2 regions of the Rothia sp. HMSC064D08 genome follow, and region 1 is predicted to be linked to the other one. Evidence: predicted binding sites of a transcription regulator. Region 1 holds the regulator's gene; the other holds the start of a gene.

The links. The regulator LexA, encoded in region 1, represses DNA repair genes until DNA is damaged. The targets are predictions, from matches to a motif close to TCGAACANNTGTTCGA.
Region 2: the regulator LexA is predicted to act here: its motif matches at 5,810-5,825, upstream of uvrA (excinuclease ABC subunit UvrA).

What each region holds. Positions count from the first base shown of each region.
Region 1 is NZ_KV797899.1:296,745-305,217, reverse strand. It holds gene HMPREF2625_RS06725 (imidazole glycerol phosphate synthase subunit HisH) at 1-517, opposite strand, end outside; gene HMPREF2625_RS06720 (LysM peptidoglycan-binding domain-containing protein) at 829-1,470, opposite strand; gene lexA (transcriptional repressor LexA) at 1,931-2,599, shown strand; gene HMPREF2625_RS06710 (VOC family protein) at 2,702-3,070, shown strand; gene HMPREF2625_RS06705 (ATP-dependent DNA helicase) at 3,233-5,248, opposite strand; gene hflX (GTPase HflX) at 5,267-6,916, opposite strand; gene HMPREF2625_RS06695 (class I SAM-dependent methyltransferase) at 7,034-7,663, shown strand; gene dapF (diaminopimelate epimerase) at 7,758-8,473, opposite strand, start outside.
Region 2 is NZ_KV797900.1:517,301-525,773, reverse strand. It holds gene HMPREF2625_RS09015 (CTP synthase) at 73-561, shown strand; gene HMPREF2625_RS11135 (MerR family transcriptional regulator) at 743-1,123, opposite strand; gene HMPREF2625_RS09005 (zinc-dependent alcohol dehydrogenase family protein) at 1,304-2,344, shown strand; gene HMPREF2625_RS09000 (formate--tetrahydrofolate ligase) at 2,572-4,284, shown strand; gene HMPREF2625_RS08995 (MBL fold metallo-hydrolase) at 4,896-5,669, opposite strand; gene uvrA (excinuclease ABC subunit UvrA) at 5,847-8,473, shown strand, end outside.

The DNA of each region.
Region 1 (8,473 bases):
AACTGACAGCAGGCGGCTCCATATAGTCTATACTCTGGTCAAAATCCCAGGTAAACACGCCATCCTCTGCCTTGAAATTCAAGGGTTCAGGAAGATCCTGTAAAAATTTACTGGACACAGCGGCCTCAACCCTATAGTGTCCTCGATGAGCCCCAGCGGTAGCCAGATCTTGTGCAGCACCCGGCCACTCTCCCAGTGCAGAAATATCGAGGTCTCCAAGATCTGGGTTCACGGTTCGGATAACTTCAAACAGCATCCCAAAACCAGCCCCGGCAACGAGGACAGGACGACCGCCTGCAACGCGCCTGCCAAGCACCCGATCACCGTGGAGTTTCCGCACAACCTCGTATGTTTCGAGAGATTTCTTATGGCCAGCAATCACCATACCATCAGCGTCTCGCAGAGAATTGAGATCTGCGGTAACGAATGCTTGGGCACCGACACGCTCGCACGCTTGCTGGAGCTCGCTATATGTGCCAAATTCGCCAAGTATAGCTACGGTGGGACGTGTGGGCATAGAGACTCCTTAGTTCCGCTCCCACCGGATTCCAGACGAGCAACCGGGCGAGCATACAAATGTCATGTATCTCTAGGGTACAAACTCCAAGGTTTCTGCCCCTAATCTCACGCTATCATTGCATACCTCATGTTACATCGCCTGTATTGAGCACCATATGTCAAAAAGACTTTACGCGATACAGGTCCTCTCTCTGTCTAAAAGCTACCTGCTAATAATCACACATTAGTCAATGAGAGCAGAGAACCGCAGCCCCTACAACGCATGCATACAGTCACAGTTTCTAGGAGCTCAAGAGACAGGTACACCTGCTATTGCACGTTTGGAACCTCTAGACGCTGCCCGACTTTGACAGTTGAACCCTGCAGATCATTAAGTTTACTGATCTGCACCATGGTGTCGCGTGGATCAGTCTTCGGGTCTACCTCTTGTGCAATATCCCAGAGCGTATCTCCAGATTGAACGGTCACGTACCGGGTTCCTGCGCCTTGAGAATTATTTCCAGCGTTTGCTGTATGCGGCGATATAAGAATGAGCGCCCCAAGAACGACAAGGGCCGCCAGCGTTATCAGCGGAATGCCAAAAACCCAATTTTTCAGAGCCCTAGAGCGATGCATAGCACGTGTGAACAATGAGGGATTGCGCTTATTAACCACCGACACACCTTTAAGTTTTTCTGGAACCCGCCGCTGTCCGCTTGATGTTTTACCGTTTACGCTCTGCTGAGTCTGAGAGGAAGATGTGACGTTCACTTTCTGTGGTGTAGCTGAGAATGAAGTCTCGTATACAGCTTGTACTTGAGGAAAAGTCAGTCGAGGATGAGGATGAGGCACACGGGAACGGCTCGGTGAAGCATAGTGTGTACGTGCTCGATAAGAGCCCTGACGAACACGAGCCGGGTGAATGACGGTTAACCCCGCCGGAATCCGGGAGGAAGAAGCAGCCGTTGCCATAGTATTTTCCTTTCCTCTGGTGTGTGACAAGTTCATATCCTCGCCGTTACACACCATTCTCAATGCTCATAATGCGGTTGGTATGAGTTCATATTCCTGCAGAAAGCACATATTTTGCTTTCGGATTCTCTCAAGATGCTCTAGAAATACCGAAGTACTTCGAAGACCGATAATCCCTGCATAGCAAGAGCTTGAACTAGAACATCTCACCGAAAGACCTCGACTTTTATCGAATATGTCTTCCGTAGACACCAACTATATCGAATCTAGTTTCGATAGTCTAGTAGAAAGTTACTAAATATTTCTTCGATTATATTCAAGGTTCATAGAATATTTGTTTGAAGTTTTCTTTCTGATGCTTTAGACTGAGAATCGAGACGGTTCATCGTTATGCCTACCTGGATCCAGTCAATGTTTTAGGAACCATAGCGTGCGCAAATAGTTAGAAAGAAGGCTCCGCATGACACCCGAAGCTCAGCGCCCTCCGCTGACTCCACGTCAGCAGAAAATTTTGGATGCGATTCGTACAGAAATCGAGCAGAAAGGATATCCCCCTTCGATGCGCCAGATCGGCGATATCGTTGGATTGGCTTCACTTTCTTCGGTGACTCATCAGCTCGGCCGTCTTGAGAAGATGGGGTATATTCGCCGCGATCCAAAACTACCGCGTGCCATCGAGATTCTTGACGATATAGAGTCTGAGGGCGCTTCAGCCCATTTTCCGGAGCTGCCTACATTTGAGGTGAGCGATGAGGATATGGTTCCCGTGCCCCTCGTAGGTCGCATTGCCGCTGGTGGGCCTATTACGGCTGAGCAATCCGTTGAGGATGTTCTCTCTCTCCCCCGCCAGCTCGTGGGCAGCGGGAAGCTCTTCATGCTTCGCGTCAAAGGGGATTCTATGATTGACGCCGCCATATGCGACGGTGACTGGGTTGTTGTGCGTGAACAACACACCGCTGATAATGGAGACATTGTTGCGGCTCTTCTTGACGACGAAGCGACCGTCAAAGTATTCCGCCAAGTAGATGGTCATACCTGGCTGCTCCCCCGAAATTCCCAATATGAGCCCATACTCGGCGACCGCGCCACGGTGATGGGTAAAGTAGTTTCTGTTCTGCGAAGCATCTAACAGGGACCTTCTGAACTGCGCGCGTTTTTCTCAAAAGACACGCGCTAGAGGTTCCGTTCCTGCGTATTCAACCGTCTCATGTCCAGAAGGAACAACAGCACAATGATTGACCGTGAGATCGTTTTTATTGTCTATGTATCGGATATCGAGGCCTCAGTGTCCTTCTATACGAGCATTTTAAATCTTGAGGTCAGTTTTACCTCGCCACGCTATGTCACCATGGATTTAGCGCCGGGAGTCTCGCTAGCGTTGTGGACCGGAGCAAGCAATACTCTTCATGAAACTTCAACACGTACGTCTGAGGTATGTATAAATCTCAAGGGCTCCGATGCAGAAATCCTCACGCAGTACCAAGCCTGGGTGGAACAAGGGGTTGTCATATTGGAAGAACCCCATCGTGATGTATTTGGGATGACTTTCGTAGCAAGTGATCTAGATGGGAACCGTATCCGAGTTGCCCCGATAGACTAACTAATTACTATAGGCAGCCATAAGCGCACAATACATCAGGGAGGGTACCGTCGAACGGTACCCTCCCTTTCCCACATTACATCTATGGACGCTTCGCTACGTTTATGTCTCGGTACCAGTACCGGAATACAATGTGTATTAAACCCACGTATCTTATTGTTTTTAGTCAATACTCTGGTAAAGCCGTTCCAAAGCGCCTAAAACAACATTCTTATCCTGGGTGGTCCAAAGGTTAGGCATCGCCCGCATCAGGTACCCACCGTATCGCTGAGTCGCCAGCCTAGAGTCAAGGATCGCCACTACCCCGCGATCGTGGACGGAACGTATCAATCGCCCTGATCCCTGAGACATGCGGATTGCCGCATGATATGCCGAAACAGCCATAAACCCATTCCCGCCTTTTTCTGCCACGGCACGGGTACGCGCTTGAGCGAGAGGATCGTCTGGGCGCGGGAACGGTATACGGTCCATCAGTACCAGACGACAGGAGTCGCCGGGAACATCCACTCCCTGCCAAAGGCTCATGGTGCCGAAAAGACAAGCATTTATATCTTCAGTAAACTCCTCGACAAGAGCCCGCAATGAGGACTCTCCCTGCAAGAGAATATTCAAATCCGTGTGCTGACGTACATATTCAGCCGCCTGCTCGGCACCTCGCTTCGACGAGAATAGCCCCAGGGCACCGCCACCAGAGGCTTCGCATAATTCACGTAATCGTTCGAGCTGTTGAGGATTCACACCAAAACTCGGTTTGGGCAAATCGGAGGCCACATACATAATGCCCTGCCGTGGATAATCAAAGGGAGAACCTACATCAAGACCTTCCCAGCGCGGAGCCTGCGGTCCCGCCAGCCCCAGGGCACCTGCTACCGCATCAAACGACTCACCTACGGTGAGGGTTGCACTCGTAAGAATAACGGTACGGTCCTCAAAAAGCCCCTCACGCAAACGGCTTCCGATGTTCAAAGGAGCAACGTGGAGTGTGGCGGGATCCTGATCGGAAGCTGCGGTATATCGTCCGTTTTCCCAACCACCCTGGCGTGATAGCCACAGCACTTCGCGATGTTCGGCAGACTCCAGCATACGCGTTGCGGCATCGTGTACCTCAGAAACACGTGAACGAGCCATCTGAAGCCCGGCATCCGCCTCTTTATTGTCGCTCTTAGAGTCGGAAAGCGCCGCACGTGCAGCATCGGCTACAGCCGCGAGTGCGTTTAGAAGTCGCCCTTCGAGCCTTTCTATCAAGCCCTCAGAAACACCTTCACATGCGGTTTCTAAAGAACCGGCGGCTTGTTCGAGCGCGCTGGAGTCTGCTTTGGAGTTCTTGCGGATATCGCGAGCGGCACGCCTAATTAAGGAAGCAGAAAGGGAATCCGTCACCGCGCCGGTCACGCGGTCTGCGAGCTCATGCGCCTCGTCAATAATAGCGATATCGTGTTCGGGAAGTACACCTAAACCTTCAAAAGCGTTGATGGCAAGCAGCGCATGATTAGTAATCACGAGATCGGCTTCATATGCTTCTTGGCGCGCCCGCTCACTAAAGCACTCCTCAACGAGGGGGCAGCGTCTTCCCAAACACTCTGAGGCGCTCACGGATACCTGCGCCCAGGCACGATCCGATACACCGGGTTTAAGTTCATCGCGGTCGCCGGTCTCGGTTTTTTCCGCCCAGGACCTTAACCGCAGCACCTCTTCACCGATGCGAGACATACTACGCTGAGGCATGTCGAAGAGAGTATCAGGTTCCTCTTCGGGGTATCCCCCGTCGAGTTTGTGCAGGCACAGGTAATTGTTCCTGCCCTTGAGGATTGCGACCTGAGCTTCAGATTCGGGCTCAGAAGAGAGCGCCTCCATAAGTTTTGGAAGGTCTCGTTTTACGATCTGCGCCTGGAGGGCTAGGGTTGCGGTCGCCACAACAATGGGTTTTGTGCTTACACCCGCATGATGCAGGGCTGGCACCAAATACCCGAGGGATTTACCGGTTCCGGTGCCTGCCTGCACGAGGAGATGCCGCTCAAGGTCGAAAGCCTGCGCAACATGGGCTGCCATTCTACGTTGTCCGAAGCGTTTTTGTCCGCCCGTTTTTTCAATCACATGATCGAGCAAATCTAACACGGGTTTTGCACCGGGCAGAGTTTCAAGCTCCGCTCCGGTGGGCGCAGTAATATTATCGGTCATGGGGTGCTCACGCTCTCATCACGCGAGTTCACAGACGTTTTCGGGTTCAGAGGCAGAGTCTTGAAGCTCCAATTCAAGCACTTCAAGGAGCTCGCCGTCGATCACATAGTCAGAGAGTTCTGCGGCAACATCCTCACGCACCAAAGCGGTGACAAAGGTTCCATCTGAGACAAACGCAGTACTTTTAATCTCAGCGTCCCAAGCATGAAGACGGGAAATAACTTCACCGTGGTTGTAAGGGATCAGTAATTTAACTTCAAGCGATGGCCGCGGAATTGTATCCGCAATCTTCTGCTTGAGTTCGTCAATGCCCTCCCCTGTGCGCGCCGAAACGATGACGTGGTTCGGTTCGCGCTGCCGCATGCGTTCGAGGATAAAGGGATCTGCCGCATCCGCTTTATTGAGCACAATAATCTCGGGTATACGGCGAGCATCTAAATCTGCGATAACCTCACGCACGGCGCGAATCTGCCCCTCAGGGTCTGGGTGAGATGCGTCTACCACATGCAGAATCACGTCTGCATCGGCTACCTCTTCGAGCGTGGAACGGAATGCTTCCACGAGCTGGGTGGGTAGCGAGCGCACGAATCCTACAGTGTCCGAAAGCGTATAGCCGATGCCGTCCGGAGTCTGTGCTTTGCGCACGGTCGGATCCAGGGTTGCGAAGAGAGCGTTCTCCACTAAGACACCAGCGTCGGTCAGACGATTCAGCAACGACGACTTACCTGCGTTCGTATACCCCGCGATAGCAACCGAGGGTACCCTGTTGCGTTTACGGCTTAGGCGTTTTGTCTCACGTGCGGGCGCCATAGCGGCTATTTCGCGCTTGAGCTTTGCCATGCGGGCACGTAGACGGCGGCGATCCATCTCAATTTTGGTTTCACCAGGTCCGCGTGAACCAATGCCTTCACCGGATGCTGCACGCCCGCCTGCCTGGCGTGACAGAGACGCGCCCCAGCCGCGCAGACGCGGAAGCATGTATTCGAGTTGGGCAAGTTCGACCTGTGCTTTGCCTTCACGAGATTTCGCGTGTTGAGCGAAGATGTCTAGAATCAGGGCGGTACGATCGATCACTTTGACTTTGACGATATCTTCGAGGGCTCGTCGTTGTGAGGGTGCTAATTCAGAATCGACGATCACGGTATCAGCACCGGTTGCCTCAACAATGTCTTTGAGTTCGAGGGCTTTTCCTGAGCCAAGAAAAGTTCCGGGGTCTGGTTTGAGGCGGCGCTGAACTAGCCCGTCCAGCACTTCAGATCCTGCGGTTTCGGCGAGTGCAGCGAGTTCTCGCAGGGAGTTCTCAGCATCTTCGACGGTCCCTTCGGTCCATAGCCCGGCGAGAACCACGCGTTCTAGGCGCAGCTGACGGTATTCGACTTCGGTCACATCATCGAGCTCGGTAGAAAGCCCGGCGACTCGGCGTAATGCGCGGCGTTCGGCGAGGTCTTCCTGCTCGCCGTCAAATTCTGAATGTTCCCGCTGATTATTGGAAATTTCTCGGGCACGGGTATCGAGCACGCGGCGTTGTGCGGTGCTACCGGTGCTTTCGGGGTAGATAGTGGTCTGTGCCGCTGCATCTGCACGGCCTAAGACTCGTTCTACGGTTCGGCGTAGCTGCTCATCACTGGGTAGCTTTTCGCTGGAAAAAGAGGTATCTGTTAATTTCATATGTTCCTCTATTTTAGCGGTCGCATGCCGCAGTTGTCGCGGCTTTCGGGTATCTCTCGCTGTGGGCGCATCAGCGTAGCAGCGATGATGCGGGGTGCAGCCGGGTACACTGGATTCATGAGCGAACAGCATTATTTTTCCTCGTCTCCCGAAGTCGAGTTCAAACCTCGAACGGTTCAGGTTGAGTTGGCGGGGCGTCAGGTTTCCGTGACGACCGCGAACGGTATTTTTAGTCCTTCGGGAATAGACAAGGGAACTGCGGTTCTTTTAGCGCAAGTACCTGAGCCGCACGGAAAATATATGCTCGATATTGGATGCGGCTGGGGGCCCATCGCGTTATCTTTAGCTATGCTTGCTCCGCAATCTGAGGTTTATGGGATTGACGTCAATTCCCGGTCGCTTTCGCTTACAGAACAGAATGCCCGCGCTTTGGGGCTGCATAACGTCTCGGTGAGCACCCCTGATGAGATAGATCCCACATTACGTTTCGATACTATCTGGTCCAATCCTCCGATTCGCGTGGGTAAAGAGGTTCTGCACAATATTCTGCTCACGTGGCTTCCGCGGCTAGCGCCCGGCGGTGCGGCCTATCTGGTGGTTCAAAAGAATTTAGGTTCTGATTCCCTGCAAAAATGGCTGGATGCGCAGCTCACCGAACATTTTGGATCCGAGTTTTCGGTATCTCGATATGCCATGTCGAAGGGGTTCCGTATCTTGGAGGTTGTGCGTTCTTCCAAAGGTTCTTAAAGGCTTCAGGTGAATGCTCACGCGATAATGCCCGCCAGCTTCTCCGCCTCAGAAGAAGGCTGACGGGCATAAGTTCTCAAAACTCCTTCGTAGGTTAGTGGAGCTCAATCTTGGCAACCGTCTGAGCTGGCCCTGCTAAAACGACGTGTTCTAGGTCGTCGGGGCCTAGGACGAAGGTTACTGCGAGCGTGCCACCGGGAACATGAACCAGCCATTCATCGGGTGCCTCTTCGCCGCCCCAAAAACGGGTTGCCGCAGCGGCCGCGCATGCGCCAGTCCCGCAGGATAGAGTCTCACCCACGCCGCGTTCGTATACGCGCATCCTGATGGCTCCAACGTTTTTATTCTCGTCGGATGTTTCTAGATCAACCGGAACCACAAACTCAACGTTAGTTCCTTTTTCGGGGGCTGGATTTACCTGTGGTTGACTGTTCAGATCGAGTCCGTCCAACTTGCCTTCCTGACCCAGCATCACCACAGTGTGGGGGTTACCCATCGAAATCGACAGACCGGCTCGGGGAGTCATCAACCCACGCGCCGAAACATGCGAATCTTCACCACTTTCGCGTGCTGTGTCTCCATGGATAAAACTCCACGGACCCATATCAATGGCATATCCTTCTTCGGTGCGCGCCACGATTTTGACACCGCCTCGCGTAGCAATCTTGACAGTCTCACCCACCTCAAGATCAATCATTCCCTCAGTACGCAAGTAATCGACGAAGGCACGCACACCATTCCCGCACATTTCGGCGATCGAGCCGTCACCATTGCGATAATCCATAAACCAGATAGCGTCTGGATGTTCTT
Region 2 (8,473 bases), on a different contig from region 1:
AACTCTTCACTTGAGATTTAAAAACTTATAGGGTGGAGGTGCAAGCAATTGTCGAGCAAAGGAGCGATGCTCATGTTTAAGACTACGCTGTCAGCCGTTCGGCGTGCCACCCTGGTCGGGGTCGGCGCCGTCTCTCTCGCGTTGGGCGCTTCGATGCTGTCCGCCCCCGCAGCTTCTGCATATGTGCAGGCGTTCGTTCCGGTCATTCCTCCGGCAACTAGCTCGGATGCAGGTATCTCAGCTCCGGCAGTACATGATTCGAACTCCGTCCCCTTGGAACATGAACATGTTGTTAACTGGTCGGATTATGAGGTGACGGGTGATCACGAGATTACCTTTAGCGTACCGACCGGTACCGCAACTTGTTTTGATGTACGTGCCGAAGCTGCTGAAAGTAACGGTACTCTCCACGTGGCCACTGTTGAGGGTTCCGTGCTTGGAGCGCCCGATAAATGCACCATGGAAGGGCGCACCGTTAAGGTAAGGGTTTACACCAATGCTCCTGCATCGTCTTTGAAGGTACAGCAGCTTCCTGCATCACAGGTAACCCTTCATGAATAAGAAGAAGATCCAGCCTGTGTAAGGTGGCGAGATCCAATGCTAGAGAGTATCAAAAGATAGCTTGGGTAGACGGGTCTTTCACACATACTCTCTGAGAGGGATAATGATCGGGGTACCTCACCTATATGGTGTGGGGTACCCCGATTTATATTCGATATTCACTAATAAATTGAGCGCTAGGTTATGCATGCTTCTTATTCTCTTGCGCCATTAAATCTTGGTAGTACGCAATTTTTCGGTCCACAAAATCAATCCTTCGCTGAGCATCAAGTAGCTGCTGACGGGCAACGTGTGCGTAATGTTCGATAATGTGTAAACGCTCCGATGCTGTAGACACGCCACGACGGCTGAGGTCTACATAGGCTTTGACATCGTTAATGCTCATACCGCATGCACGTAAGCAGTGAATCGTTTCAAACCACCCCACGCATTCTTCGGTGAAAACACGCCGTCCATGTTCATCTCGTTGCACAGTGGGAATAAGGCCTTTGTCGCTGTAATACCGTACCGTATGCGGGCTTATGTAAAGCTTTTCTGAGATTTCTTTGACGCTGTAACTCATAATTCCAGTATCTCACGGCACTCCAAAGGTATAAGATACTAAGTTTTATTCTCAAAAATACACGTGGAATAACATACCTTTTATCTTCCATAGCGCTTGCTTTCGAGTAACTCGAAGGGCGTACTCTAATACAACGACTGGTTAAAACCTAAAGAATCTACATGAAAGTGAGTACAGCTAATGCGTTCAGTCATTATGGAAGAACCCGGTAAGGTCGTCGTAGAAGACCGCCCCATGCCCACCCTCCTGGAACCCACGGATGCCGTTATTAAACTTGCCGCATCCTGCATCTGCGGTTCTGACCTGTGGCCCTACCGTGGCGCGCAGCCTGTAGACCATCAGCAGATGGGGCATGAATATATCGGTGAAGTTATCGAAGTTGGCGACGATGTTAAGACCGTCAAACCTGGTGACTTTGTCGTTGGTTCTTTCTGCATCTCATGCGGCGAGTGTGCAACCTGCCAGGATGGTTACCCGTCACGGTGCCTTAAGGCCATTGCTGCAGGCGATGGTTTCATTGGTATGCGCTCGAACGGTACCCAGGCGGAATACGCCCGTATTCCTTTCGCAGACGGCACTTTGGTTAAGACTCCCGCATACCCTACCGCAGAACAGATTCCTCATCTGATGGCAGCATCCGATGTGCTGGGGACTGGCTGGTACGCAGCCGACGCCGCCAAGGCCGGCCCAGGTAAGACCATTGCTGTGGTAGGCGATGGTGCCGTTGGTCTGGGCGCAGTTATTGGGGCTAAGCAGCTGGGCGCTGAAAAGATCATCATAATGTCTCGCAACCCCGAGCGTCAGGCGTTAGCTAAGCAGTTCGGCGCAACCCATGTAGTGGAAGAACGCGGTGAAGAAGGCATCGCCAAGGTTCTAGAGCTTACTGACGGGGTGGGAGCGCACGGTGTTGTGGAGGCTGTGGGTACTCAGCAGGCCTTTGACCAAGCCCTCGGATGCGTACGCCACGGCGGCTACATCGGTTTCGTAGGCGTGCCCCACGACAGCTCGATCGGTACCGACGTGCTCTTCGGCAAACAGGTTCACCTTGAAGGAGGTCCCGCGCCGGTCCGTAAATACCTGCCGACCCTGATTGACCTGATTTACAAGGGGGAGATTGAACCCGGTAAGGTCTTCGACCTAGTATTGCCCATCGACGAAGCTCCCAAGGGCTATGAGGCAATGGATCAGCGTACCGCGACCAAGGTGCTGCTGACGATGTAGTAACTATATTTACTGTCGAGCGAAGAAACTCCTGCGAGCATGAACTACTGAATCATGAGCGTGGGAGTTGCTTTGTCTTTGACCTGGGAACATTGTGTCAAGAGACCTTCCGCAAGATGGCATATTTTCCTCGCCGTATATCTCACATATAAATTTAGGCGACAATCCGTGAGCTAGAGCATAGAATGGGATATGGAACTGTTGGTTTCTACTTGTTAAGGACAATGATGACGAACAAGCCTTTCCCTTCCGACCTCGAAATTGCTCTCGCTGCTGAGCTTAAGCCTATCACCGAAATAGCCGCCGAGAACGGCATCAGCGAAGATCGTTTGGAGCCCTACGGTAAATATGTTGCCAAGGTCCTGCTCGACGAAAGCACCAACGCAGAAACCGCCCAAAAGCGCGGTTCCAAGTACATTGTCGTTACCGCTGTAACTCCCACACCGCTCGGCGAAGGTAAGACCGCAACCTCTGTCTCGCTAGCACAGGGATTCGCCCAGACCGGACGTAAAGCCGCTTTGGCGCTTCGCCAGCCTGCCATGGGCCCAACCTTCGGTATTAAGGGCGGTGCCGCTGGCGGCGGTTACTCGCAGATAGTTCCCATGGAGAAGCTAAATCTGCATCTAACCGGTGATTTCCACGCCGTTACCGCAGCCCACAACCTACTGGCTGCCATGATCGATAACCACCTACACCAGGGTAATGACCTGCGCCTCGACCCCCGTGCTATCGAGTGGCGCCGCGTTATCGACATGAACGACCGCTCCCTGCGCAACATCGTAGTCGGTCTGGGCGAGCGTATTGACGGCGTGCCCCGACAGACCGGGTTTGATATTACCAGTGCCTCTGAAATCATGGTGATTCTTTCGCTGGCAACCTCCTTTGAGGATCTGCGCAAACGTTTGGCGAAGATTGTTATCGGTCTGAACTACGATGGTGAGGCAGTCACCGCCGCCGATTTGAAGGCTGACGGCGCAATGGCTGTTATTCTGGCGGATGCCATTAACCCCAACCTGCTTCAGACTCTCGAACACACCCCGGCACTTATTCACGCGGGCCCCTTCGGGAACATCGCTACCGGTAACTCCTCAGTTGTTGCTGACTACGTTGGCTTGGAATACTCCGACTACGTGATTACTGAGGCAGGCTTCGGCGCTGATATGGGTGCTGAGCGTTTCTTCAACGTCAAATGCCGCATCTCAGGGCTGAAGCCTGATGCTGCTGTGCTGGTTGTCACCGTGCGTTCCCTCAAGTCGCACTCGGGGTTGTACAAGATCGTGCCGGGCAAGCCGCTGCCTGAAGGCATGCTTGAAGAGAACCCTGCCGACGTTGAAGCAGGGGCTACTAACCTGAAGAAGCACATTGAGATTGTGCGTGACTTCGGTGTGCAGCCGGTGGTGGCTATTAACGCGTTCCCCACCGATTTCGATTCTGAGCATGAAGCTATTCGCCGTATTGCCGAAGAGGCTGGCGCTCGTGTAGCTATCCATCATGGTGTTGCTGAGGGCGGCAAGGGCACGGTTGACCTGGCAAATGTGGTTGCTGAGGCTTGCGACGACGTTTCGAACCTGGAGTACACCTATGATCTTGAGGATTCTCTCGAAACTAAGCTTGAGAAGGTTGCCACTAAGGTTTACGGGGCAGACGGTATCTCGATTGCTCCCGCAGCGGCAAAACAGCTTAAGCGTTTTGCTGATTTGGGTTACTCGCATCTGCCGGTGGTGATTGCAAAGACCCACCTGTCGATCTCTTCAGATGCTTCCCTCAAGGGTGCACCTACCGGTTGGACTTTGCCCGTGCGTGAGGTTCGTCTTGCCGCAGGAGCCGGTTATGTTTACGCTATTTGCGGCACGATGCGCACCATGCCCGGTCTGAGCAAGAGCCCTGCTGCAGAGCGTATTGGTTTTGATGAAAACGGTACGATGATCGGTCTTTCGTAGTGGTTTCTGTGCCATATTTCGCCCATAAAAGGCGAAGGCAAGCTTGATAAGGTGCCGTGGGCATCCTCGTTATGTTGGGATACGCACGGCACCTTTTCTGCGTCTTCGTGGGCTGTACCGAGGGGTAGCTTTTACTGATTTCGTGCGTGTCGCGAAAAACCATTCAAACAGACCAATTGGTGTATAGAACCCGCATGATTACGCGGGTTTAACAATACTGTTATTTAGGGGTGTACCTTGAAAAATGGCTGTATGACGCGGAACTTCTAGAAAAAATTTTTAGTGATTTATGCCATATAAAAATCAATAAAATCTCGATTGGTATTTAAATGCCCTGCTTTCATGCGGGGTAAAAATAACAGAATGGTTACAAATATGCGCTCAGCTTATCTAAGGTGTTTGGGGAGCAAAAACCATGTAGAAAACCGACCCAAAAGTAGGCTAAACTTGAGTTATCAAGTGATCGAAGGTTTCATGAATTGTCCTCGAGTTGCTTGTGTTTGAGTGAGTGATAGATACCCCCGGGTGTCATAAAACGACCGCGCTATGGTAGCGCGGTCGTTTTGTTTAACCAGACTTGTGCTGCTAGAAAGCCTACAGGATGTACTGGGCTACCAGCCCCGTGAACCCCATTCTTCAAGGTGTGGACGCTCGGTGCCTAATGTCGTGGAACGCCCATGACCCGGAAGCACAATCGCTTCATCATCAAAGTTTCCAAAGAGTTTTTCAAGAACGTTTGAGAAAAGTTCGCCAAACTGCGCGGGAGAATCGGTCTTGCCTACGCCGCCGGGGAAGAGTGCATCGCCGGTGAAAAGCAGGGTAGCGGGGGAGCCATCTTCCCATGTGGTCTGCACAGAATATACGATGGATCCGGGAGTATGCCCGGGAACGGAAATAGCGCGCACCTGCAGCTCTGTATCGTAAAAATCAAAAACTTCGCCGCCGTTTAACTCGTTTTCAATCGTGAAATTTTCTTGCGCATGAATGGCCTCGGTGTCTGCGGATCCTGCATAAGTAATGGCACCGGTGAGAGATTCAAGATCGCGCAGAGCACGAATGTGGTCCCAGTGCCCATGGGTGACCATAATGCCCGTCACGCCAAGAGCACGGCGGGGGATGGGCTCGAAATCTTCTTTAGATTCGAGAATGCGCACTCGGCGGTCGTTTTCTTCTGTAAGGGCTAGGTTTGGGCAGTCCTGCATGATTGCCTCAAGCGTGAAGGTATACAGTGCTTCCGCATCATAAGCGGGATCGATCAGCATTTGCTCGCCAGTATGGCGAATCGTGATCAGGTAGACGCTGTTATCCATGTCTGAGACGCTTAGGGCACGTACCGTAAATTCCGGATTTTCGAAGATAAGAGTTGATTCGGGATAAGTAGCCATATATCCAGTGTACTGATGCGGTGTATATCCCGTTTCTAGCGGCAGGTATAAGGGGGTAACGGGAACGAAAGTCGCCAGGAAAAAAGTTCGCCACGAGTCAAACCTGCATCATAAAGCATGCTATCCCCGCCGAAAGAGCGTAGAATGTAGATTCGAAGATAGACGAAAGGATTTTCGATGCCTCCCCGCGCTGGATCAGCAACCACCCCTTTGCAGTCAAACGACTTGAGTAGCATTCGTGTGCAGGGTGCCCGTGAGAACAACCTCAAAAATGTTGATCTTGCGATTCCACGTGACGCAATGGTGGTTTTTACAGGGCTATCGGGATCGGGTAAATCTTCACTTGCTTTTGACACCATCTTCGCAGAGGGACAACGCAGGTACGTTGAATCACTATCTTCCTACGCGCGTATGTTCCTTGGGCAGGTGGATAAGCCCGATGTTGATTTTATTGAGGGGCTATCGCCAGCGGTCTCTATCGATCAGAAATCTACTTCAAAAAACCCGCGGTCGACAGTAGGCACCATCACCGAGATTTACGATTATATGCGTCTGCTGTGGGCTCGTGTAGGGCGTGCGCATTGCCCAGTGTGCGGTGAAGAAATTACCAAGCAAACCCCGCAGCAGATTGTCGATGCACTGCTGGAATACCCCGAACGTACGCGTTTGCAGGTTCTTGCCCCCGTGGTATCAGCTCGCAAAGGTGAGTTTGTTGATCTGTTCAAAGACCTGGTGACACAGGGCTATTCGCGTGCCCGGGTGGACGGAAAAACAGTTCAACTCTCGGATCCTCCTAAACTAGCGAAACAATACAAACACACCATTGACGTTGTGGTAGATCGCATCGTGATTAAGGAAGGCATCCACCAGCGACTGACCGATTCCGTGGAGACCGCACTCAGACTAGCCGATGGTCGCTCGCTCATCGAATTCGTAGATGTACAGGCAGATTCACCCGAACGCACCCGAACATTTAGTGAAAACCTGGCGTGCCCCAACAATCATCCTCTGCAGGTGGACACTATTGAGCCACGTGCCTTCTCCTTCAACTCGCCCTTCGGCGCATGCCAAGCTTGCGATGGTATTGGGTCCAGGCTTGAAGTTGATGAGGATCTTTTAGTACCCAACCCAGACATGACTCTGGGCGAAGGCGCTATTGCTCCGTGGTCGCAGGGAAAATCTACCACCGAGTATTGGCTGCGTCTTCTTGCAGGTCTTGGCGAAGAGCTCGGATTTGACCTTAACACTCCGTGGAAAGATCTTCCTGCCAAAGTTCGCAAAGCAATTCTGGAGGGCAAAGATTTTAAAGTTGAGGTCTCGTACCGCAACCGTTTTGGGCGCGAACGCCGCTATACCTCCGGGTTTGAGGGTGTTAAAGCCAATATCATGCGTAAACATCAAGAAACTGAATCTGATTTTGCGCGTGATCGCTACGAACAATATATGCGTCAGGTTGCATGCCCGGTATGTCACGGTGCGCGGCTTAACCCTACTATTCTCAGCGTCAAAATTGAGGGTAAATCCATTGCGGATGTAACCGCTATGCCGCTTCGTACCGCCTTAGATTTTATGCGCGCCCTAAAGCTGACCCCTCGCGAGGCTAAGATCGCCGACCAGGTACTTAAAGAGCTTGATGCACGCTTGCAATTCCTCTTGGACGTAGGACTCGATTACCTGACGTTATCACGCTCTGCTGGCACGCTTTCGGGCGGTGAGGCCCAGCGCATACGACTGGCAACCCAGATTGGTTCCGGGCTCGTTGGTGTGCTTTATGTGTTGGATGAGCCCTCTATAGGTTTGCACCAGCGCGACAACCGACGTCTAATCGATACCTTGACAAAGCTACGTGATATGGGAAATACCCTCATCGTAGTGGAACATGACGAAGACACGATGCGGGAAGCCGACTGGATTGTCGATGTTGGTCCAGGTGCGGGCGAACACGGCGGTGAAATCGTCCATTCGGGCACTTACAAGGAACTTTTGTCCAATAAAAAGTCGATAACCGGTGATTATATGGCGGGTCGGCGCTCTATTGAAGTTCCAAAGAAACGCCGCCCACATGACCGTAAACGTGTGTTAAAGGTCTATGGAGCTCGCGAGAACAACCTCAAAAATGTTGATGTTACCTTCCCCCTAGGTGTTTTTACCGCGATCACAGGCGTATCGGGATCGGGTAAATCAACCCTCGTGAACGATATTCTCTATACCTCACTGGCGAATAAACTCAACGGTGCAAAACAGGTTCCCGGACGGCACAAGAAGGTAGACGGTCTGGAACATCTAGATAAGGTTATTCACGTTGACCAATCGCCTATTGGACGTACTCCGCGGTCGAATCCTGCGACATACACCGGCGTGTTCGACCATATTCGTAAGCTCTTTGCCGAGACGAATGAGGCTAAAGTGCGCGGATATACCCCCGGACGGTTCTCGTTTAACGTTAAAGGCGGTCGATGCGAAGCATGCTCGGGTGACGGCACCCTCAAGATTGAGATGAACTTTTTGCCGGATGTTTACGTGCCTTGCGAAACCTGCCAGGGAAAACGCTATAACCGCGAAACCCTCGAAGTGCATTACAAAGGTAAGACTATTTCTGATGTGCTTGAAATGCCGGTGGAGGAAGCTGCAGAATTTTTTGCGGCCTTCACCCCGATCGCTCGGCACTTGAACACGCTGGTTGATGTGGGGCTTGGCTACATTCGTCTGGGGCAGCCCGCAACCACGCTTTCAGGTGGTGAGGCGCAGCGCGTGAAACTTGCCGCAGAGCTGCAGAAGCGTTCTAACGGTCGTTCGATCTATGT